4 regions of the Pseudoalteromonas sp. BSi20495 genome follow, and region 3 is predicted to be linked to each of the others. Evidence: predicted binding sites of a transcription regulator. Region 3 holds the regulator's gene; each other region holds the start of a gene.
The links. The regulator sigma-54, encoded in region 3, starts transcription at its own class of promoters, with help from an activator protein. The targets are predictions, from matches to a motif close to GTTGGCACGNNNNTNGNNT.
Positions count from the first base shown of each region.

Region 1: the regulator sigma-54 is predicted to act here: its motif matches at 2,135-2,153, upstream of glnA (glutamate--ammonia ligase).
Region 2: the regulator sigma-54 is predicted to act here: its motif matches at 2,016-2,034, upstream of P20495_RS04785 (EF-hand domain-containing protein).
Region 4: the regulator sigma-54 is predicted to act here: its motif matches at 2,195-2,213, upstream of P20495_RS07745 (EF-hand domain-containing protein).

Region 1 is NZ_BADY01000001.1:16,609-20,709, reverse strand. It holds gene typA (translational GTPase TypA) at 1-1,701, opposite strand, end outside; gene glnA (glutamate--ammonia ligase) at 2,209-3,615, shown strand; partial or broken gene P20495_RS19840 (DUF4124 domain-containing protein) at 3,730-4,101, shown strand, end outside.
Region 2 is NZ_BADY01000132.1:25,282-29,382, reverse strand. It holds gene trkA (Trk system potassium transporter TrkA) at 1-977, shown strand, start outside; gene P20495_RS04775 (calmodulin) at 1,054-1,269, opposite strand; gene P20495_RS04780 (calmodulin) at 1,371-1,583, opposite strand; gene P20495_RS04785 (EF-hand domain-containing protein) at 1,722-1,934, opposite strand; gene P20495_RS04790 (flagellar brake protein) at 2,401-3,054, opposite strand; gene P20495_RS04795 (TrkH family potassium uptake protein) at 3,098-4,101, opposite strand, start outside.
Region 3 is NZ_BADY01000061.1:33,552-37,652, forward strand. It holds gene rapZ (RNase adapter RapZ) at 23-868, opposite strand; gene ptsN (PTS IIA-like nitrogen regulatory protein PtsN) at 888-1,340, opposite strand; gene hpf (ribosome hibernation promoting factor) at 1,345-1,632, opposite strand; gene P20495_RS11560 (RNA polymerase factor sigma-54) at 1,659-3,158, opposite strand; gene lptB (LPS export ABC transporter ATP-binding protein) at 3,228-3,953, opposite strand; gene lptA (lipopolysaccharide transport periplasmic protein LptA) at 3,950-4,101, opposite strand, start outside.
Region 4 is NZ_BADY01000091.1:25,213-29,313, reverse strand. It holds gene P20495_RS07735 (VCBS repeat-containing protein) at 1-1,318, shown strand, start outside; gene P20495_RS07740 (hypothetical protein) at 1,407-1,859, opposite strand; gene P20495_RS07745 (EF-hand domain-containing protein) at 1,872-2,147, opposite strand; gene P20495_RS07750 (PA4780 family RIO1-like protein kinase) at 2,446-3,303, shown strand; gene P20495_RS07755 (response regulator) at 3,328-4,002, opposite strand; gene P20495_RS07760 (ATP-binding protein) at 4,042-4,101, opposite strand, start outside.

The DNA.
Region 1 (4,101 bases), on a different contig from region 3:
CTCAAGTGAGTAGTTAAGGTGTGGAGAAAGCGTTTGCGCTTCATCAGTACCAGATGCACGTACGTTAGTTAACTGCTTGCCTTTAAGGGCGTTAACTGTAAGGTCGTTATCACGGTTATGAATACCGATAACCATACCTTCGTATACTTCAACACCGTGACCGATGAATAAACGGCCGCGTTCTTGTAAGTTGAATAATGCGTTAGTAAGTGCTTTACCAGTTGCGTTTGCAATCATTACGCCGTTCTTACGAACACCGATGTCGCCACCTTTGTGAGGACCGTAATGATCGAACGTATGGTACATAAGACCAGAACCCGAAGTAAGCGTCATGAAATCAGTTTGGAAACCAATTAAACCACGGCTAGGGATCATGAAGTCTAAACGCATACGGCCTTTGCCATCTGGAGTCATGTTAGTAAGTTCACCTTTACGTAGGCCAACTTGTTCCATAACAGAACCTTGATGCTCGTCTTGACAGTCAATAGTCACTGTTTCAAACGGTTCTTCTAGAACGCCATCTACAGTACGTAAGATAACTTCTGGACGAGAAACTGAAAGCTCGTAACCTTCACGACGCATGTTTTCGATTAAGATACCTAGGTGTAATTCACCACGACCAGAAACACGGAAGCTATCTGGGCTAGCAGTATCTTCAACGCGAAGTGCTACGTTGTGTACTAATTCTTTGTCTAAACGCTCACGGATATTACGTGACGTTACAAACTTACCTTCTTTACCACAGAAAGGTGAGTTATTTACAGAGAATGTCATTGTTACAGTTGGCTCATCAACACTTAGTGGTGGTAATGCTTCAACGTTTCCTGGGAAACAAACTGTGTCAGAAATCTTAAGCTCACCAATACCTGTTACAGTTACGATGTTACCAGCGTAAGCTCTATCAGTTTCGATACGTTCAAGACCTAGGTAGCTTTGTACTGCGCCAATTTTACCATTACGTGTAGTGCCATCAGCACTGATAATAGTAACTTGTTGGTTAGGAGCAACAGAACCACGTTTAATACGACCAATACCAACTACACCAACATAAGAGTTGTAATCTAGTTGAGAAATTTGCATTTGGAAGTCACCTTCAGGATCTGCATCCGGTGGTGATACTTCTTCAACGATCATCTTGAACATAGGTTCCATGTTGTCTGATGGCTCGTCTAAATCTAGTGTTGCCCAGCCGTTGATTGCTGAAGCGTAGATTACTTTAAAGTCTAACTGTTCGTCAGTTGCGCCAAGGTTGTCGAATAAATCAAAGATTTGATCCATAACCCAATCAGGACGTGAACCTGGCTTATCAATTTTATTGATAACTACGATTGGCTTTAAGCCTTGCGCGAATGCCTTTTGCGTAACGAAACGCGTTTGTGGCATTGGACCTTCTTGAGCATCAACAAGTAATAATACTGAGTCAGCCATCGAAAGTACGCGTTCAACTTCACCACCGAAATCGGCGTGTCCCGGAGTATCTACGATATTGATATGGTAGTCGTTCCAAGAAATGGCTGTGTTTTTAGCCAAAATGGTAATACCACGTTCTTTCTCAATGTCGTTTGAGTCCATCACGCGCTCTTCGTTACCGCCGCGTGTTTCTAATGTACCTGATTGCTCAAGTAGTTTGTCAACCAGTGTTGTTTTACCGTGGTCAACGTGCGCGATAATCGCTATATTTCTTAACTTTTCGATGCTCATATATTTACTCAGAGAAATTAAATTCTCAATGATCCTGCAAGATCTACGCACTCATCTGCGTTTTCACGAGATGTCCAAGCATAGGATTTAAAAGGGCGCATATTATCCCTCATTAATGACATGGATGAAAGTTTATCCAATACAAATTTTAAAACTTTCTCAATACTTTCACTAAGTATCTGTTTTATATATGACAATTATATGAATTAAATTTCGATATTTTTTCGAAAAACAGCCATTTTGGCTATTTTTCCGATCTTTTTGGTACTCTTTTGCATTTAGTTTATGCTAATTTTAAGCGATTAAATTATCAGCAAATTGCACCATGTAAATATTGCACCAAAAGGGATATTTTACGCACCAAACTAGTGCGCCACTATGCTGGATTTTATAACAACTTATTTTTTTTAATTTATAAACATGCAGTTATAAAAATGGCACAAAATCAGCTTAATAAATGCTAAAGCAATTATGCAGCAATAACAAAACCCCACACTTGGAGGACACATGTCACAATCGGTTTTAGATTTTATTAAAGAAAATGACGTTAAGTTCATTGATTTACGCTTTACTGACACTAAAGGTAAAGAACAACATGTTTCTATTCCTCATCATCAAGTTGATGAAGATTTTTTCGAAGACGGTAAAATGTTCGATGGTTCTTCAATCGCTGGTTGGAAAGGCATTAATGAGTCAGACATGGTTTTATTACCAGATGCAGACTCTATCAAATTAGACCCTTTCACAGAAGAAACAACACTAATTGTTCGTTGTGACGTTGTTGAACCTTCAACACTTCAAGGTTATGAACGTGACCCACGCTCAGTTGCTAAGCGTGCTGAAGATTACATGCGTTCAACTGGTATTGCAGACACTGTGTTATTTGGCCCAGAGCCAGAATTTTTCGTATTTGATGATGTTAAATACAAATCAGACATGTCTGGTTCTATGTATAAAATTGATTCTAAGCAAGCTGCTTGGAACTCAGATAAAGAATATGCAGATGGCAACACAGGTCACCGTCCAGGTGTTAAAGGCGGTTACTTCCCAGTTGCTCCAGTTGATGACTTCCAAGATTGGCGTTCAGCTACGTGTCTAGTGCTAGAAGAAATGGGCCAAGTAGTAGAAGCACATCACCACGAAGTAGCAACAGCAGGTCAAAACGAAATCGCTACCCGCTTTAATACAATGGTATTAAAGGCGGATGAAATTCAAGAAATGAAATATGTTATCCATAACATGGCTCACTTATACGGTAAAACAGCAACGTTTATGCCTAAGCCAGTTGTTGGTGATAACGGCTCTGGTATGCATTGTCACCAGTCACTTGCTAAAGATGGTGTAAACCTTTTTGCTGGTGATAAGTACGGCGGTCTTTCTGAAGATGCACTTTACTACATTGGCGGCATCATTAAGCATGCTAAAGCAATCAATGCTTTTGCAAATGCCTCTACTAACTCGTACAAGCGTTTAGTACCAGGTTTTGAAGCACCAGTTATGCTTGCATACTCTGCACGTAACCGTTCTGCATCAATTCGTATCCCAGTGGTTCCATCTGAAAAAGGTCGTCGTATTGAAGTACGCTTCCCAGATCCAACTGCTAACCCATACCTTGCTTTCTCAGCAATGCTTATGGCTGGCCTTGATGGTATCAAAAACAAGATCCACCCTGGCGATGCTATGGATAAAGATTTATACGACTTACCAGCTGAAGAAGCAGCAGAAATTCCAACGGTTGCAGCATCACTTGACGAAGCACTATCTGCACTTAGCGCAGACCGTGAATTCTTAACTCAAGGTGGTGTATTCACTGATGATTTAATTGATGCTTATATCTCACTTAAATCTAAAGAAGTTGAAAAACTTAACATGACAACTCACCCAGTTGAGTTTGAAATGTACTACAGCTGTTAATTAAGCTGTAAAAAATATGTGTGTTCTCAAGCCCGCTGCTCTGCGGGCTTTTTTAATGGTAAATCAAAGCAATCTCCACTAGAGTAAAGTTACTCTAAAACGCAGGACCGCCGAGTGAATAATTACACTTTATTACTAACAATTACTTTAGGATTAAGTAATTATGGCTATGCTGCTGAAAAAAATATACGCTTGGGAAGATAAAAATGGCGTGTTAGTGTTCTCAGATACACCGCATAAAGGCGCGACGGAGGTAAAGCTTACAAGTCAGCACCTTACAATGCCTGCGACCAATACTTATATTTTAAATAACCAACCTCAACCCCAAGAAGCAGCGTTTAACATTGCTATTTTGTCACCAGAGCATAATCAGACAATTCATGAAAATACAGGCACGGTATATGTTACCAGCCGTATAACACCACGGTTCGAAAGTGGGTTAACAATACAGCTGTTTGTTGATGGTCAAACACATGGCCCTGCTAG
Region 2 (4,101 bases), on a different contig from region 3:
GTCGCTTAATCGACTACCCTGGCGCATTACAGGTATTGCAGTTTGCCGATGGCATGCTCTCGTTAGTTGCAGTGAAAGCCTATTATGGCGGTTTACTCGTCGGTTATGCATTGTCTGCACTTAAAGAACACATCCCTAATGTAGAAACCCGTGTTGCCGCTATTTACCGCCAAGGTAAAGCAATCAAACCACTAGGTACAACGGTCATTGAAGCCGATGACGAAGTATTTTTTATTGCCGCTACAAAACATATACGCGCAGTAATGAACGAACTACAAAAACTTGAACGTTCTTACAAAAAAATCATGATAGCGGGTGGCGGTAATATTGGCGCGGGCCTTGCCCGCTCACTTGAAAAAAACCACACAGTTAAATTAATTGAGCGTAGCAAAGAGCGTGCTGAGCAACTCTCAGAAATGCTAGATAACACAGTTGTATTTTGTGGTGACGCATCAGATCAAGAATTACTCTCAGAAGAGCATATTGATCAAGTTGATGTATTTATTGCCGTAACCAATGACGATGAAGCAAATATTATGTCAGCCATGCTTGCAAAACGTATGGGCGCACAAAAAACAATGGTACTTATTCAGCGTGGTGCTTACGTTGATTTAGTACAAGGGGGAGAAATAGACATTGCCATATCTCCTCAACAAGCCACCATTTCGGCATTACTAACACATGTACGTCGTGGCGACATTGTTAACGTCTACTCATTACGCAAAGGTGCAGCAGAGGCGATTGAAGCGGTAGCCCATGGTGATGAGAATACATCAAAGGTGGTTGGCCGTGCTATTGCAGATATAAAACTTCCTGCAGGTACAACGATTGGGGCAATTGTACGAAATGACGACGTACTCATTGCTCATGACGACACCATTATTATGTCAGGCGATCACGTTATTATGTTTTTAATCGATAAAAAACACATTAATGTGGTAGAAAAATTATTTCAGGTAAGTGCTATATTTTTGTAGTCTTATGACGTATAAAAAGCCGCTGGCGAAGGCGGCTTTAATCGTTGATAATCGCGTGTTAATTATCATTTTAGAGTTACTGTACTTTTGCAAACTCTTCTTTAGAAAGCTCACCATTCCCGTCAGTGTCTAAGTCATCAAATAATTTCACTAACTGCGCGTTAACTTGCGCTTCTTGCTTGGTGATAACCCCGTCACTATCGATATCAAAAGAGGCAAAATCAACGGCGGCATACGCAGCTGACGACGATGCTAAAATGATGACGGCCAGTGTTGTGTTTAATGTTTTCATAATAATTTCCTAAATAATAAAGAGGAAGTCCTTTTCAAAGATCCCTGACTGTGAAAAATGTTTAATCTGAAAAAAGATTAATTAACCTGAACTCTGGTTAACTAGTAATTAGCGAACTCTTCTTTAGAAAGCTCACCGCTACCGTCGGTATCTAGCTCGATAAATTCAGCCATTAAATCGGTGTCGACTGCCGCTTCACTTGGGCTAATTGTGCCGCTACCATCTATATCAAGGCTATTAAAGTCTGATGCTGCAAATACAACTGAAGAAGACGCTATAGCTATAAGTGCCAGTGCTTTATTTAAATGTTTCATAGTTTAATCCTTCAATGTTCTATCAAAAAAGTTGCTTCGTTTAGCTTAAGCGTAATTTTTCACTTCCTTGTTACCCTCTTTCGTAAGCTCCTTGCCTACTTAGGTTGTCTTTGGCAACTCAGGATAAATACTTGTTAATTAAGCTTCTGAAAATTCTTCTTTTGATAACTCACCATTTTGGTCAGTATCAAGTTCTGAGAACATGCTCATTAACTTTGCATCTACTGATGCTTCTGCTTGGCTAATTGTGCCACTGCCGTCTACATCAAGTGTATCAAAGTCTGTTGCAGCAAAAGCGGCTGAAGAAGATGCTAATGCAATAAGTGCTAGTGCTTTATTAATGCGTTTCATAATATGTATCCTTCAAATTTATGTGTGTGCGATTAAGGTGTCTTACTTTAAATCACGCTTAAGTTCAGTACACCATGACTATTACAACTTAGGTGCCAACTTTTAAAAACTGTTATTTTTCAAGTGGTTAACAGTATAAAATCGTGATGTGGATAAATTTCAAGTGCTTTCCTGTTGCTTTTTAGCAACACAGCGATATGAAAAAACAAAATAGACAATAAAAACAAGAGGTTAATTTAGATTAAAAAAACACAAATTATGAATTTAGATATTTTAAATGAGGTTTAAAGCAAAAATTCAGCTTTATTTTGGTTGGGTTTATTACATGAAATTAGATTATGGTAATCTTTTATTATTTTAAGCTACTGTTTTATATTATTTATTTAATTATTAAAAATAATAACCAAATAATTTTCATCTATAAAGCAGGCAATCGCTATTTTGTTGCAAAATAGCGAAATCTCTTTTAACCGACTTCGAATTCGAGCATGGAGGGATCAATAAAGTGCTCTTTCATAAAGGTATTCATTTCATCTTCACTGGCTAATAGTTTAATACCAAATCTGATCCCCGCATCATGCTCTTTAACGCTACACACTTCGCCTTCAAAATTTTGCGCACTGCTATCTAGCATAATAGTACATTGCATATCTTTTATACTTTCAAGCTCTTTATTACTTCTAACATCAAACATAACTCCCGTTAATGAGATATCTTTAATAACACCTTCGAGTACTCTGTCGTCACTTAGTTTTAGCTTTGCAGGTAATAAAGTAGGGATACGCGTTTGCGAACGCAAACTAAATAACTGAACCTGTTCAGGAAAGTTTATAAAAATAAGCCGAGCCGGATGAGAAGAAATAGACATAATTTTCTGACGAAACGCAATTACTTTCCCACCGCTGCCTTCTATTAAAGCCCTCACGACAACGGTTATACCGTCACGTAAATAATCACTTGCCGCAGGTAAGCGTTTTGAGCTTGGATAATTTAAAATAATAAATTTATCATCAAGTAATCCCACCATCTCAGTCTTAATACGTTTACTACTGGTAGGCGTTAAAATTTCTAGATCGACCAAGCTGCCAATAATTATATTATTAAGATTGCTTATTGGCATATTCTCTCCCTTGTAATGTATTTTTTAAATAAAACAGTTAGCTTTATCCACGCCAAAACGTTGGCGTAAATAACACAAGTAAAGTAAATATTTCTAACCGGCCAAACACCATCGCAATAGTAAGTAACCATTTAGCGCCATCAGTTATCGCGCCATAATGCGATGCTACATCACCCAAACCTGGACCTAAATTATTTAAACAAGCAGCAGTGGCAGAGAACGCCGTTATGTTATCCATACCCGTGCCCATAAGCGCTAACATAATAATAATAAACACCAGCGCATAAGCAGAGAAAAAGCCCCACACAGCTTCTACCACTTTATCTGGCAACGCCTTTCGACCCAACTTAATTGAATATATAGCACGAGGATGCACCAAACGATTAAGCTCACGCACGCCCTGCAAATAAAGTAAAAATACGCGAACGACCTTCATACCACCACCGGTAGAGCCTGCACAGCCACCAATAAAGCTCGAAAATATAAGTAAAATAGGTAAAAACAAAGGCCATGTTGAAAAGTTATCAGTAGCAAAACCTGCCGTTGTACTCATTGATACTGCTTGGAATAAAGCCTGATCGAGGGTTTCGTCGCCATTAGCATATATTTCATTTGACGAAAGCACCGTAAAACAAATAACTACAAGTGCAAGCTGAATGCATAGGAAAACTTTAAATTCAGGGTCACGTAAATAAACTCTTACGTTTCGGCTCGATACAGCGGCATAATGTAGCGAAAAATTAATTGCAGCAATAATTAAAAAGAATACACAAATAAAGTTAATGACAGGGCTATCAAAGTGACCTATCGATGCGTCATAAGTAGAAAAGCCGCCTATCGCCACTGTAGAAAATGCATGGCAGATAGCATCAAACCAGCTCATTCCTGCCGCCCAATAAGCGAGCATACATGTCAGCGTAAGCGACACATAAATGTACCAAAGATGCTTAGCTGTATCAGCAATCCGTGGAGTCATTTTTGAATCTTTTACCGGGCCTGGAATTTCAGCGCGGTACAACTGCATACCACCCACGCCTAACATAGGCA
Region 3 (4,101 bases):
ACAGATGATTATTTTGAATGAGTTATTTTTCTTGTTCTCTATGGCGGATTTTTACATTTGGATGTGTCATCGAAAAACTTTCACCAATCGTTTGTGCTAAATATACTGAGCGATGTTGCCCACCAGTACAACCTATAGCAATAGTTAAGTAGCTACGGTTATTTCGCTCTAAATGTGGCAACCATGTTTGTACAAAAGTTTGAATTTGCCAAGTGAACTTTTGGACAATGCTGTGGCTGGCTAAGTAATCCTTTACGGGTTGGTCTAAGCCATTTAAAGGTTTTAATTCTGGCTCCCAATGTGGGTTCGGTAAAAAGCGTGCATCAAAGACATAATCAGCTTCCTTAGGAATGCCGTGTTTAAAGCCAAATGACTCAAAAGTAACAATGAGTTGTTTATCTTTTTTACCCAGAATTTTTTCACGAATTGATTCAGCAAGTTGATGAACACTTAAATCACTCGTGTCGATCATATAGTCAGCGCGAGTAGTGAGAACATCGAGTAGTTCTTTTTCTTTTTTTATAGCTAAATCAAGAGGTAATGAGTCAACTGATAACGGGTGTAGACGGCGAGTCTCAGAAAAACGTTTAATTAATGTTTGATCCTCACTGTCTAGATAAAACAGAGTCGGTTTAGCAAAGCCAGGTAAGTATTCAAGGATATCGTTAAATTCATCTTGCTCTTTTGGTAAATTACGGACATCAATACTAACTGCAATTTTGTCGTAGTTATCAGATACACTTCTCACTAAAGAAGGTAGCAGATTAATTGGAATATTATCTACGCAATAATAACCTAAATCTTCAACTACGCGTAAAGCAACCGATTTTCCAGAACCGGAACGGCCACTTATGATAATTAATTCCATTTATCACCCATTATGTTAATTACGATTGTTCTACAATAACTTGATACAGTTCAGTATCTGATTTTGCGCTGCGTAACTGTTTACAAAAATCTTTATTATTTAGTTTATCAGCTATCGTTGCGAGCGTCTTTAAGTGCTGCTGGTTATCGCCATCAGGTACGATGAGAGCAACAAATATATCAACAGGGCGATTATCTATTGCATCAAAATTAATAGGTGTTTCGCTTACTAATACGAGTGCTAAGGGCTCTTCTGCGCCGCTCATTCGCCCATGAGGGATTGCAATGCCTCTTCCTATACCAGTGCTTCCCAGTTTTTCTCTATTCATTAAGGCGCTGAGAATATCTTGTTGAGAAAGATATGGGAGCTTGTCATGAGCAAGTTGACTGATGAACTCTAAAATTCTTTTTTTACTATTAAAAAGGACCGCAGCTCTGCTGCAGTCCTGGCATATAAGTGAACTTAATTTCATAATATTAGTGTCGAGCAAGCTTCTCTTTGTGTTTAATAACTTGGCGATCGAGCTTGTCAATCAGCGAGTCAATGGCGGCGTACATATCTTGATGTTCAGTAGAGGCAAATAACTCAGCTCCACTTACATGAATCGTTGCCTCAGCTTTTTGGTTTAATTTTTCTATATCAAGAATGACATGAACATTATTAATATGATCTGAGTGTCTTTCTAGCTTCGCAAATTTGGTATTTACATAATCTCTTAATGAATCAGTTACTTCTACGTGACGACCAGTTAAGTTTAGTTGCATAAGCATTACCCTCTTTGTTTAGCGTCTTAAATCAAACTTTTTCGCTGATTTGACGGTGGAATAGCTAGAGATTCGCGATACTTTGCGATTGTACGTCTCGCTACTTTTATTCCTTGCTCAGCTAATATATCTGCAATTTTACTATCACTCAATGGTTTTGCTGAGTTTTCTGCTGCGATTAATTTTTTAATGAGAGCGCGTATTGCTGTTGATGAGCATTCGCCTCCATTTTCAGTACTTACATGGCTTGAGAAAAAATATTTAAGCTCAAAAATACCGCGAGGTGTATGCATATATTTTTGAGTTGTTACGCGTGAAATAGTTGATTCGTGCATTTCGACCATTTCTGCTACATCATTTAAAACCATTGGTTTCATGGCTTCTGGGCCATGCTCAAAAAAACCTTGTTGTTGCTTAACAATACAATTAGTTACTTTTAATAGTGTATCGTTTCTACTTTCTAAACTTTTAATAAACCATTTAGCTTCTTGTAGATGCGAGCGAATAAACTGGCTATCACCACTTGATTTAACGGTGCGTGACATTGCTGCATATTGGCTGTTGACTCTGATTTTAGGCATGCTATCTGGGTTTAGTTCAACAACCCAGCGACCTTTTATTTTTTTCACCGATACATCAGGAATTACATACTCAGATTCTTCTCTAACTATAGTATCCGCCGGTTTTGGGCTAAGAGTATGTATTAAAGTCATTATTTCTTTAAGCTCTTCTTCTTTGAGCTTTGTTTTTTTCATTAATGTACGATAGTCGCGAGCAGCTAATAGATCAATGTGCTCGGTTAAAATCATTTTTGTTTCATTAATATAGGGTGTTTCTTTATCGTATTGGTTCAGCTGAATACATAAGCATTCTTGTAAACTACGTGCTGCAATACCAACAGGGTCAAACAATTGAATTCGTTTTAAAACAGCTTCTATTTCGTCAAGTTCAACTTCGTTGTCTTCTTCGTTCTCTTGATTAAAACTTTCTAAAATTTCTTCGCAGCTTAGCGTTAAAATACCCGAATCATCGACGGCTTCAACAATCGCAATCGCAATCGCTTCATCGGTAGGACTAAAGGGAGTCAGTTGTAGTTGCCACATTAGGTATTCGTGGAGCGTTTCAGTCGAGGAGCCTTGGTATATAGATTCATCTTCAGGCATTGGTCCTGATGATGACGCTGGGGCTGCGCTCATATATTCATCCCAACTAACATCCATAGCCATTTCATCACTTAGCGTATCTTTAGCAAGTGCTTCACCACTGTCTTGCTCATATTCGCTCGGAACATCATCAGCATTTGCGCTAACAGTGACATCGTCGTTATCTGCTTTTTGCTCGTTTTTACCAGCAGAATCTTCGGCGTAATCTTGTTCTTCAACCTCTAATAGGGGGTTGCTGTCGAGTGCTTCTTGTATTTCTTGCTGGAGATCCAATGTACTGAGTTGCAACAGGCGAATTGCTTGTTGCAGCTGTGGAGTCATTGTAAGTTGCTGGCCCATGCGCAGCTGTAATGATTGCCTCATGTATCTCTAACAATCCTTTTATGTTGTTATAATTAATACTAGCAGATGCTTAAAGACATGGCGTAAATGTTACAGCCTAAATTGCTCGCCTAAATAAACATCACGTACTGTTTTATCGTTTAATACGTGTTCTGGAGTGCCTGATGCAATTAACTCACCATGAGAAACTATGTAGGCTTTTTCGCAAACATCAAGAGTTTCTCTTACATTATGGTCGGTAATTAACACACCAATACCACGATTTTTAAGATGTTCTATTATTTTCTTTATATCTAACACTGAAATAGGGTCAACACCAGCAAAAGGCTCATCAAGCAATATAAATTTAGGATCAGCGGCTAGTGCTCGCGCTATTTCAACTCGGCGACGCTCGCCTCCTGATAATGCCATACCTTGGCTATCACGAATGTGCTGAATACTAAATTCATCTAATAAATTGTTAAGTGTGTCTTCTCTTGCTTGCTTATTTAGCTCTTTACGTGTTTCTAAAATAGCCATTAAATTTTGATAAACAGTAAGCTTTCTAAAAATTGATGATTCTTGGGGTAAGTAACCAATGCCTAATCTAGCACGACTATGCATAGGTAAAAGAGTAATATCGTTATCGTCGATAGAAATCTTGCCTTTATCACTAGGTACAAGGCCTACAATCATATAAAACGTTGTGGTTTTACCTGCACCATTAGGGCCAAGTAACCCGACTATGCTGCCAGCCTTTACTTCCAAACCTACATTTTTTACAACTTCACGGCCTTTATAACTTTTAGCTAATAGTTCTGCTTTTAATGTACTCATGGCTGACCTTTATCGTTTTTTTCTTTTTTAGTCTCAATAGGTACTAAAATAGTATGCACACGATCGGTTGAGTTTTCGTCTTTTTCAGCGCTAATTAATTGCTGTTGCATATCGTAAGTAATACTCTTGGCATTTATTTTTTGACCCG
Region 4 (4,101 bases), on a different contig from region 3:
AAAACTAGCAATACAAACAACACAAGCATTAATTACAACCGACTCCGCAACTGTATTTGCATATAACAAGACCCTAAAGCAGCTTGAGAGCATCAATTTACTAAGCGCAAAAAGCATTCAACTTACCCTACCCAATAATGCGATTGGTTTTGATGTAGCAACACTTGCCAATGCCGATACCAAACAAGCACTAATTTTAGCAAACGACGGGGTTTATAAAACCAATAGCGACAAAACAACATTATTGTTTACTTATGAATCAGTGCTTAATACATTAAAAGTAGATGAGTTTGAGAAAATTGATTTTGTTTTTGATGCCAATAACGATGGTTTAAGTGATATTTTTATCCCTAATTTAACAAGCAGCACCTTATATGTTCAAAACAAAGACGGCAGCTTTAAGCCCAACCAATTTATGCAAACACCTTTGTATGAAGGTCGTTTTTCAAGTAAAGGACTTTCGCTGGAAGTTAATATTAGCAATAAACCCGTCGTTATTGATTTTAACCACGACGGCTTAAACGACCTAGTATTTTCAAACGACTTTGGAGCAGATGTACTCCTTGCTAATTCAGAGGGCTTTGAGCAAAAGCTTACCTCAATTGACTTTGACATCGAGTTAGGCGAACTAAGTAATGGTGAAACTCGAAAAATAAAGCAAATTATTGATATTAATAACGACGGATTTCTTGATTTTACAACCAGGCAGTTTAAGCCTACGCAAGGTATGGATTCGTTAGATATAAAAATAGCACATACTTTATACCTAGGGAGCGCTAAAGGTTTTACTAATACGCCCATTACCTTATTTGAAACACAGGGCCCTAGTGAACTATTGCTCAAAACTGATTTTAATAATGATGGCTTAATTGATTTACAAAAAATGGACTTAGATATTGGCTTAGGTACTATCGCGTCTATGGCATTGGGCGGTGGCAGTACTGATGTAGATGTAGAAATGAATCTTTATAAACAGCAATCCGACGGCTCATTTGCCAATAAATCGAGTATCGAACTTGATTTAGAAATGGAAGTGGGAATGAACGGCAATGATTCCAAACCAGCGCTCTATTTAGGCGATATTAACGGCGACAGCTATATTGATGCGGTATACAAATACAGTAAAAAAACACTGTATATTTATTACGGAGAGCAAGATTCACTGCTAAATAAAAAACGTAAGAAATTAAAATTAACGCTGCCTAAAAATAACAAAGATATTCTGTTAGTTGATATAAACCAAGATGGTAAAAAAGATTTTGTATTTAAATTTACCGAAGAAGATGGCACCAGCAAAATAGAAACACGGTTAAATTAAACCAATAAAAACGCCCAACTGAATTAACCGTTGGGCTTTTTGACTTAAACCTGCGAGTAACAGTCAGCTTTACTCTAAGTAATAACACTTAAGCAGTTACGTTTAGCAGTGAATCACCTTCACTTAAACCAAATTTCTCTTGCACTGATGCAAGGATTAATTCTTTATCTTCATCTGACAACTGGTTTGAATACTCAGTTAATAGCTCATCTAAATAGCTGACTACTTCATCTGTATCGACTGATTCTAATGAGTTTTGCGGCGGTGGCGGACGCTGGCCTTCTGCCCGTCCTGCATCACCAATACTTTTAGCATCAAACTCGAGTTCGCCCATTAAATCAGCAAGCTCTTTAGTGGGTGCAATACCTTGCTCTTTAAACGCCGCTTGAATACTTTGCGCATCGTCGCTAGTTAAGTTTTTTGCATCAAACTGTGCAAGCGTTGCTTTAATAAAATCGCTTTGCTCTGTTGTTAGCTTTGCTGTTTGGCTGCTTTGTTGCGACATCAAACTGGCAGAACTGCTGTTAATACTATTAATCATTTTAGTACCCTTTCAACGTTCACGACGAGGTGGTTTATGATCGCTAAGCTCTTGTTCACTGATTTCGCCATTACCATCGGCATCTATAGAATCAAAAATTGTTTGTGCATCGCCGTGCGGTGGTTTTTTAGCACTAAACTCTTCAAAGCTAATTACACCATCGCCATCAGTATCAATAGTTGAAAAATCAGGTCTTTCAGGAGGATTGTCACCGCCTCTTGCAGCTACATTAGCTGAAAAAGCAATAGATAATATTGCCACAGTGGCAAGTGTTGAAAAATGCTTCATAGTAATAACCTCGTATTTAAGAATTAAATTAAGATTACGCTTTAAAAACGCAAACAATGTGCAAACAATAGGGAAGTAGTAAATTATTTTGATAAAAAAATTAATTTAAAAAGTTATGGTTGATTGCATTGCAATCAATATATAAGCTAATAAAATAATACGATTAATAACTGACGAGCAGTTGCGTTACTGCCCTTAATTCTCAAAGCTGATATACTGCTTGAGCCAATTAAACAAACAAATACAGAGCACTTTCATAAATAATGATTAATAACCAACCCTACTTAGCAGGCAATCTGTGAAAATACCTAAACGCCTACAACCTCTTGTTGATGATGGCCTTATTGACGAAGTTATAAGCCGACTAATGAGCGGCAAAGAAGCCGATGTATTTATTGTGCGTTGTGGTGAACACATACGCTGTGCAAAAGTGTATAAAGATGCCGTTAAACGTAGCTTTAAAAAAGCGGCACAATACCAAGAAGGCCGAAAAGTACGTGGTGGACGCCAAGCCCGTGCTATGGGCAAACGCTCTAGCTATGGCCGTCAATTAGAAGAAGAGATTTGGCAAAATGCCGAAGTGGATGCGCTATCTCGTTTAGCCGGTGTGGGTGTACGTGTACCTGATACTTACTTTTGTATTGATGGCGTGCTGCTTATGGAGCTCGTGTCGGACGAGGATGGTAACGTAGCTCCTCAACTTGGACATGTCGTTTTTAGTGAAGAGCAAGCGATTGAGCAGCATAAACTCATGATGCATTATATTAAGCTTATGCTTTGCGCAGGTATAATACACGGCGATTTATCTGAATTTAATGTACTTGTAGATAACAACGGCCCTGTAATTATAGATTTACCGCAAGCAGTTAACGCTTCAGCAAATAACAGTGCACAAGCTATGTTTGCACGCGATGTCAATAACATACGCCGCTACTATGGTGAATTTGCGCCAAGCATACTAAAAACTCAATACGCTAAAGAAATGTGGGCATTATTTGAAGAGGCCAATTTAACGCCTAATTCAACGCTTACAGGTGAATTTGAAGACAGCGACGAACTTGCCGATGTAGATTCTATTCTTGATGAAATTCAGGCAGCAGAATACGAAGAGTTTGACCGTTTAGAGCGAATTAAAAATGCTGACGATGATGAGTAGCTCATCGTCATCGCTCATTCCACATTACTGTGGATGCACAAATCGGTAGCCAACCCCATAAACAGACTGAATAACACTTTCAGTTTGTGTCACTTCATCTAATTTTTTACGCAACTTTTTAATATGACTATCAATAGTACGATGGCTCACAATACGCTGATCGGCGTACATAGTGTCCATTAAACTATCGCGCGAATAAATACGATTTGGGTTGTTAAACAAAGGTTTAAATAGCTGAAATTCAAAGTTCGTTAGCTCTATGCTGCTTGATTTGTATTTTACGCTGTAGGTGCTCTCGTCAAGCTTCATTGTTGACTCTGTAACATCACTTGCGCTACTTAATCGCCTTAATATAGCTTTAACTCGCGCCACCAGCTCAGCATAACTAAACGGCTTACAAATATAATCATCTGCACCTAACTCAAGTCCAAGCAGCCTATCTATTTCTTCTACTTTTGCCGATACCATAATAATAGGCACGTTTGAAAAGCGCCTGATTGCTTTACACAATTCAATACCACTTTGGCCAGGTAACATTATGTCGAGCAAAATTACGCTCGGCCTGTTAATTTCAAGCCAAGGTAATACTTCATTCCCGTGATGTATTTGATGAGTGATAAAGTGGTGGCTGCTTAAAAAGTCACTCATTAAGTTAGCTAGCTTTACTTCATCTTCCACAATCAGAATTTGTTCACTCATAGGCATCTCTGTAAGTAACCTCAACTTTATTTTTATAAACTAAATCGTCGGCAATCTAATAATAATGGCAAGACCACCTAAACTGGCTTTTTTAGCAGC